Regions from separate parts of the Agrobacterium sp. 22-221-1 genome, predicted to be linked through region 1. Evidence: predicted binding sites of a transcription regulator. Region 1 holds the regulator's gene; the other holds the start of a gene.

Region 1 (4,046 bases):
GGATGCCGGGCCGGTTCAAGCCGCCCGGCCTCACCTTCATGTCCACCGACAGGATCGGCGGGAGCCTCGCTCACGCCGACATTCATACGGTTTCAGTTTTCAGGAGATGCGCCAATGCTCGAAGGAGCCTTGTCCGCCGCCAATCGCGTTGACAGTTTCATCGCCATCCTCTGCCGCATCATCATCGTGGCAACCGGCATTCTGCTCACGGTCATCATGACCGCAAACGTCATCGTCCGCTATCTATCGACATCCGGCGGGCTGGATTTTGCGGAAGAACTGCCGACCATGCTGTTTCCATGGTTCATCGTCGCCGGCATTACCCTTGCCGCGCAGAGCGGCGCGCATATGGCGGTTGAATGGATCTATGACAAGTTCGACGAACGCGGCAAGGTGGCGGTTCTGCTGTTCGCCAATCTCGTGACGGTCGCAAGCTTCGTCATTCTCGCGCAGCAGGCGCTTGTCGTCGCCGAGATCGCCGGCGCGGAAATCAGCCCTGTGCTGCAACTGCCCAACAGCATCGGATATTATTCCATCGCCTTCGGCGCAGCACTGGTCTCGGTCACCACCGCAACCGCGAGCCTGCGCATTCTCTCCGGCGGCTGGCATGCCCGTCCGCACGGTGCAACCGAGGAGATGCCGCTATGACCATCGTGATGATCATTGCATTTTGTATTCTCATGATGATTGCGGTTCCGGTCGGTTATGCGCTGATCATCTCTGCGGGCGTCGCCGTACTGTGGAACGGTTATGTGCCGCTCTCGATCGTGGCGCAGCAGGTTTACGACCAGACGCAGTCTTTCCCGATGCTAGCGCTGCCGTTCTTCATGCTCGCGGGCACGCTGATGCTCGGCGGCAAACTCGGAACCCAGCTTCTGGAACTCGCCTCCAAGGCCATGCAGCGCTGGCGCGGCGGCCCGCTTTCCACCACCGTCATTTCCTCGGTCGTGTTCGGCGGCGTTTCCGGCTCGGCGGTCGCCAATGCGAGCGCGCTCGGTTCGGTGCTCATTCCGTGGCAGAAGCGCCAGGGCTACCCCGCTCCCCTCTGTGCGGCCAACAATGCCACCTCGGCGGTCATCGATGTGCTCATCCCGCCGTCGATCCCGATGATCCTCTATTCATTGGTCAGCGGCGTCAGCATCGCCAATCTGTTCATCGCCGGCATTCTGCCGGGCCTGCTCATGGCCGTCGGTTTCATCTTCGTCTGCTGGGCCATTGCCGTGCGGCGGGGCTATGCGGTGCGAGACGAAAGCTTTCGCAAGCGCGATCTGGCACTACTTGCATTCCGCAGCCTGCCGGCGATCCTTCTGCCGATCCTGATCATCCTCGGCCTGCGCTTCGGCTTTGCAACGCCGACCGAAGTGGCCGTTCTTTCTGTCGTCTATTCGCTCGTGCTCAGCATCTTCTTCTACCGCGATCTGACGTGGAAGCGTTTCTGCGACAATTTCGTCGAGGCAGGCTCTGCAACCGGCGTCGTCATGCTCGTCATCATGGGCAGTGCGGCGGTGGGCTGGGTGCTTACCTTCGATCAGGCGCCCCAGCATTTCGCCACCTGGGTGGCCGAGAATATCTCCAACCCGATCCTGATCATTCTCATGATGAACATCCTGATGCTGATCATCGGCATGCCGCTCGATCTGCCGCCGTCGATCCTGCTGCTCGGACCGATCTTCGTGCCGCTTGCGGATATGATCGGGCTCGACCGGGTGCAGCTCGGCATGATGATGGTCATCAATCTCGGTATCGGGCTCTATACGCCACCGATCGGCACCACGCTCTTCATCTCGTCCTCCATAGCCAGAGCGCCGCTCGGCGCAACGACGAGGGAATTGTGGCCGTTCTTCACCATGGCGATGCTGCTTCTCATCGCGGTCAGCTTCATTCCTGCCCTCACGATCTACTAACATAAGAGCCGTAGCAAACGGCTGCCAGAAACCACCGGCCGGGTCTCCCCGGTCGGTGGTTTTAGTATTCAAGATGTGCCGCTTACATCGTTCAATCTGCTTTGTTCATGGTTTCGACGATCAAATCACGATCTGCGATGCACCCTTCACGAAATTTTAGGGGATTGCGGAACACATATGGAACATATAGTGTTCGTTCTGTATTTGTTTCGCGACTTCAACGACGATTCTCAAGGGTGTTTTCCTCATGCTCACGCGCAAACAGCAGGAATTGCTTCTCTTCATTCATGAAAGAATGAAAGAGTCCGGCGTGCCGCCCTCCTTCGATGAAATGAAGGACGCACTCGATCTTGCCTCCAAATCCGGCATCCACCGGCTGATCACCGCACTCGAGGAGCGCGGCTTCATTCGCCGGCTACCTAACAGGGCGCGGGCGCTGGAAGTGATCAAATTGCCTGAGGCCTATGCGCCGGGTGCAAGGCCGCAGCGCGGCTTCTCGCCGAGCGTCATTGAAGGCAGCCTCGGCAAGCCGAAGACGCCGGAGCCGGCCCCTGCCCCCAAGGCGCCGGCCAATGATCTCGGTGGCGCCGTCACCGTGCCGGTCATGGGCCGCATCGCCGCCGGTGTGCCGATTTCCGCCATCCAGAACAACACCCATGATGTGGCCGTGCCGGTCGACATGCTCGGCTCGGGCGAACATTACGCTCTGGAAGTCAAGGGCGACTCGATGATCGAGGCCGGCATTTTTGATGGCGATACCGTCATCATCCGCAACGGCAATACGGCCAATCCGGGCGATATCGTCGTAGCACTGGTGGATGATGAAGAAGCTACCCTGAAGCGTTTCCGCCGCAAGGGAGCCTCCATCGCTCTGGAAGCGGCCAATCCCGCCTATGAGACCCGTATTTTCGGACCGGATCGGGTGAAAATCCAGGGTAAGCTGGTTGGTCTGATCCGCCGCTACCATTAATTGGCACCCCGCCTTTTTTCGCTAGGGGCGTCATCGAGAGGATGACGCTCCCTTTGAGGCATCTTGGATTGTTCCCAGGAACAATGCGGCTCTGCGGAAGTAAAGAGAGGGTGCGTTTCGTTCTCGTCTCCGGGCGGTGACGCGAGTTTGCCTCTTTCTTTCTCCCTGCCCTCACATTCCCATTCATCAATGCGGCTTATGGGAGCCATGGATTATTTGCAATATTCCAAGGGCCATCCGTCGGTATAGAAATGCGCGTCATATCGGGGAAACACGTCATGTACGATCTTTATATCGCCAACAAGAACTATTCCTCATGGTCGCTGCGGCCCTGGGTATTGATGCGTACGCTCGGCATCGCCTTCGATGAAAAACTCGTTCCCTTCGGCGAAGGCGTTTCCTTCTCCACCTTCTCGCCGACCGGCAAGGTGCCCTGCCTTGTCGATGAGGGCGTGACGGTTTGGGAATCGCTGTCGATCGCCGAATATCTGGCGGAAAGACATCAGGGCGTCTGGGCGAGCGACAAGCAGGCAAGGGCCTGGTCACGGTCGGCAGCGAGCGAAATGCACGCGGGCTTTTCCTCGCTGCGCAATCTCTACCCGATGTCGGTCGGCATTCGCGTAAAACCGAAGGGTGGCGATACCGGGCTTGCGGCCGATATAAAGCGCATCGATACGCTGTGGAGCGAAGGCCTCGCGAAATTCGGCGGGCCTTTTCTTGCCGGCCAGAAATTCACGGCGGTCGATGCCTTCTTCTGCCCGGTGGCATTTCGTTTCCAGACTTATGGCGCGGAACTTTCGCCCGTAGCGAGAGCCTATTGCGACCGGCTGCTCGCCCTTCCCGCCATGCGCGAATGGTACGAGGCCGGGCTGAAGGAAGTCTGGCGCGATGCGGCGCATGAAGAGGAAATTAGCGGGATCGGCGAATTGACCGCGGATCTGCGCATCAAGGCCTGACGGTCCATGCTGGCGGCGCTCTATTGCGATGCCGCCAGCAACCGCATGACGGCATCGGGCACGTCGTGATCGAAACGGCCGCTTTTCCAGTCGTAATAGCGATGTTCGCTCCAGGGCCTGTCCATGCCGGCGATTGCGGCGCGCAGCCTGCCGACCACCCCTGCCTGATCGTTGCCGGCGAAGTCCATTTCCAGCGAACCGATCCGCCGCAGGATA
Region 2 (4,046 bases), on a different contig from region 1:
CGAATAGTACAAGGAAGTTCCACAGCTTAACGAGGTACTCCTCCGTGACCAGCGTCGAACTCGATGCCATCGATCTGAAAATCCTGCGCGAATTGCAGCGCGACGGGCGCATGACCAATGTGGAACTGGCCGAAAGGGTCGGTATTTCCGCGCCGCCCTGCCTCCGGCGCGTCCGCAAGCTGGAAGAGGCGGGCGTGATCGAAGGTTATCACGCCATGTTGAACGCGCCGAAGCTCGGTTTCGATCTCGTCGCCTTCTGCATGGTCGGTCTCAAGCGCCAGGCGGACAGCAATTTGAAGGCTTTTGCGGCGGCAACCGCCGGCTGGTCGCTGGTGCGGCAGGCCTGGATGGTGTCGGGCGAAAGCGATTTCCTGCTGCACTGCGTGGCGAAGAACCTGACCGAGTTTCAGGATTTCGTCATCGAGGTTCTGACGGCGGACGAAAACGTCGATACGGTGCGCACCATGCTCACCATCCGGCAGGTCAAGCGCGTCGGTCTCGTGGAAATCTGAGCGGCAGGCTTTGCGGTGACCTTAAGACGCGTTACCCGCGCCGCAAAGCCTCATAGACTTCGCCGAGACTCGTGGCCTCTTTCTCAAGCGGAAATGTGCTGCGTACATGTGAAAGGCCGGCCTTTGCATGGCTCTCGGCCAGAGCCGGGTCGGCAAGATAGGTCCTTATCGCATCCCTGAGCGATGCATAGTCACCCGCCTCGACGACTGCGCCGGTTTCGCCCCTGACGATCATTTCCTCATAGGCGCCGGCGGTGCTGGTGACGACGGCCGTTTCCGATGCCATGGCCTCGAGCGGCGTCAAGCCAAAACCTTCGTTGCGGGATGGGGCGACATAGAGCGTCAACCGCCGGTACCAGGGCTTGATGTCGTCCACCTCACCCTGAAACACGATGCGGTCCGAAAGGCCGGCGGCCTTGACATCGGCCCCGAGTGCCTCGGCAAAAGCCTTGTGTTCCGCCGTTACCCGGCCGGAAACAATGGCTGTCCATTGCGGATGGGCGGGCAAAAGCTCGATCATGGCGCGCACGAAGAGATCGGTGCCCTTCTGGTGGCGCACCCGTCCAAAGCAGCCGATGAGATATTGTCCCGGCAGGCCGGTTGCCGCGATTGCGTCTTCCGGGCCGGTTGCCGGATGGAACAGGTCGGTATCGACACCATGCATGACAACGCGATGGGGTACTTCCAGAAACGAGCCGGAGCGGGTGCTGGTCGCAACCACGGCGTCCATCTTCGAAATCAGAAACCGGGTATAGGCGGAATGCCGCCTCTGTGCGGCCGAGGTGAACAGCAGCTTCACCTTCATGCGCAGCACGTCACGCATGAAAAGACCCGGCAACATTTCGAGGTTGCGCCGGGCATGCCAGATGCGCGGGCCACCCTGCGGGCCGTTTTGCCAGAGCCGCCACAGATCGCGGAAGCGCACATGCGGCAGATGCGGCGGCAGGCCGGGGCCGATGACGGCCACCTTCTGTCCCAGCCGGTTCTGCACCGGAATAAGTTGAACGATGGTGGAGGTGACGCCGGAGAGCCTGCGTTTGAAGTTCGGCGCAAGCACCTGCACATCTTTCAGACTGACGTGGGACAAGATGGGCTTCCGTCTTTGCGGCTAATTCGGGGGAATGAAGACGTCAAGAAAAGCAATGCGCCCGCATGGGGCGCATTGCATGTGAGGGCATCAGCCCCACTGAACCGCGAGAATCTCGTAGCCCTTGGCGCCGCCCGGAGCGTTGACTTCGATGCTGTCGCCGACTTCCTTGCCGATGAGGGCGCGGGCGATGGGCGAGGAGATGGAGATGCGGCCGGCCTTCACATCGGCTTCCTGGTCGCCGACGATCTGATAGGTTTTTTCCTCGTCGCTATCCTCGTCCACCAGCTTCACGGTGGCGCCGAACTTGATCTTCGAGCCCGACATCTTGGAGAGATCGATGACTTCCGCGCGTGCGGTCAGGTCTTCGAGTTCGGTGATGCGGCCTTCATTGTGGCTCTGTGCTTCCTTGGCAGCATGGTACTCGGCGTTTTCCGAAAGGTCGCCATGGGCGCGCGCTTCCGCAATCGCCTCGATGATACGGGGGCGTTCCTCCTGCTGGCGCCAGCGCAGCTCCTCCTGCAGCTTGACGAATCCACCCTGAGTCATCGGTACTTTTTCTACCATTTTTTTATCCTTCGCATTCCGGTCGCGTTACTTGCAGACACAAAAAGAAACAGGTTCCGGAGGGGAACTCCGGAACCATGCCAAAATCATAACTGAGCCGACTATATCAGAAGACGACAGCGAAATGCCAGCAAATTTGAGGTGCGCATATTTCCTCACTTAATCAATATCTTACCCTATTTCATTGACATTCGTCTATGGAACATATAGTGAACATACCCATGAAGAAGTCGATCAGGCAACGGCTGGCCATTCTCTCAGACGCGGCGAAATACGATGCCTCCTGCGCATCCAGCGGCACGACAAAACGCAACTCCGCAGCATCGGGCGGTCTGGGCTCCACGGAAGGGTCGGGCATCTGCCATGCCTATGCGCCGGACGGGCGCTGCATTTCGCTTTTGAAAATCCTGCTCACCAACTTCTGCATCTATGATTGCGCCTATTGCATCAACCGTTCCTCCAGCAATGTCGAGCGGGCGCGGTTCACGCCGGAAGAGGTGGTTTGGCTGACGCTGGAGTTTTACCGGCGCAACTATATCGAAGGGCTGTTTTTGTCCTCCGGCATCATCCGTTCCTCCGATCATACGATGGAGGAGATGGTGCGCGTGGCGCGGGAGTTGCGGGTTACCCATGGTTTTCGCGGTTATATCCACCTGAAATCCATTCCCGAAGCATCGCCCAGGCTCATCGAGGAGGCAGGGCTCTATGCGGATCGTCTCTCGATCAATATCGAATTGCCGACCGATAGCGGCATTGGCCGTTTCGCGCCGGAAAAGCAGCCCGTCAATATTCGCCGCTCCATGGCCGATATCCGCCTGAAGATCGAGGAGGCCGGGGAGCCGACCGTCCGGACACGCAAGACCAGGCGCTTTGCGCCGGCCGGGCAGAGCACGCAGATGATCGTGGGGGCGGATGGCGCGGACGATAGCACCATTCTCTCCACCAGCGCCCGGCTTTATGGCAGTTACGGTTTGCGACGCGTCTATTATTCGGCCTTCAGCCCCATTCCCGATTCGTCGAAAAACCTGCCGCTCATCAAGCCGCCGCTGATGCGGGAACACCGGCTTTATCAGGCCGACTGGCTTTACCGCTTTTATGGCTTCGATATCAGCGAGATAACGGCAATCGGGGGTGACGGCATGCTTGATCTCGATATCGACCCGAAACTCGCCTGGGCGCTGAAACATCGCGACCGTTTCCCGGTGGACGTCAATGCGGCGGATCGGGAAATGCTGCTGCGTGTGCCCGGTTTCGGCACCAAGACGGTGGCCTCCGTTCTATCGTCACGGCGGTTCCGGCGGCTGCGGCTGGAGGATATCGCGCGTTTCGGCGTTTCCCTGAAAAAGGTGAAGGCTTTCATCGTCGCCGAGGGCTGGACACCGGGCAAGCTGACCGAGAGGCCGGATTTGCGGGCGATGTTTGCACCGCAGCCCGAACAATTATCGCTGTTGTGATGTATGGCCCGGTTCTGGAAGGGCGGGGCGATTTCGGCGAGTGGCGCGATGCCGCGCGTGCGGCCCTTGCCGCCGATATTCCGCCGGAGACGATTGACTGGCGGTTGCGGGATGACGGGGCAGGGCTGCTGGATTTCGCCGGTGAGTCATTGCCGACCGTCGATGCCGGCAATGGGCAGGTTTCCGTTCCGGCCTCGTTCGTGGCGCTGGCGCAGGCCGTCATCTGCCATGGCGATCCCGGCCGGTTTGCGTTGCTTTACCGGTTATTGTGGCGGCTGAAGCGGGATCGCGCCCTGTTGCAGTTCAAGTCCGATCCGGATGTTGCAGAGGCCCGCTTGCTCGAGAAATCGGTGCGCCGGGATTGTCACAAGATGACGGCCTTCGTCCGTTTCAAGGAATTGCTCTTGCCGCAGGGGCAGGGCGGGC

What was found. The regulator LexA, encoded in region 1, represses DNA repair genes until DNA is damaged. The targets are predictions, from matches to a motif close to TGTTCNNNNTGTGTTCNG.
Region 2: the regulator LexA is predicted to act here: its motif matches at 2,365-2,382, upstream of ACQZ5N_RS16990 (putative DNA modification/repair radical SAM protein).

The regions. Positions count from the first base shown of each region.
Region 1 covers NZ_JBNWCL010000001.1:375,523-379,568, reverse strand. The annotation lists gene ACQZ5N_RS01885 (TRAP transporter small permease) at 115-648, shown strand; gene ACQZ5N_RS01880 (TRAP transporter large permease subunit) at 645-1,904, shown strand; gene lexA (transcriptional repressor LexA) at 2,152-2,874, shown strand; gene ACQZ5N_RS01870 (glutathione S-transferase family protein) at 3,153-3,830, shown strand; gene ACQZ5N_RS01865 (ComEC/Rec2 family competence protein) at 3,851-4,046, opposite strand, start outside.
Region 2 covers NZ_JBNWCL010000011.1:9,718-13,763, reverse strand. The annotation lists gene ACQZ5N_RS17005 (Lrp/AsnC family transcriptional regulator) at 45-512, shown strand; gene ACQZ5N_RS17000 (glycosyltransferase family 4 protein) at 544-1,599, opposite strand; gene greA (transcription elongation factor GreA) at 1,690-2,166, opposite strand; gene ACQZ5N_RS16990 (putative DNA modification/repair radical SAM protein) at 2,388-3,620, shown strand; gene ACQZ5N_RS16985 (UdgX family uracil-DNA binding protein) at 3,620-4,046, shown strand, end outside.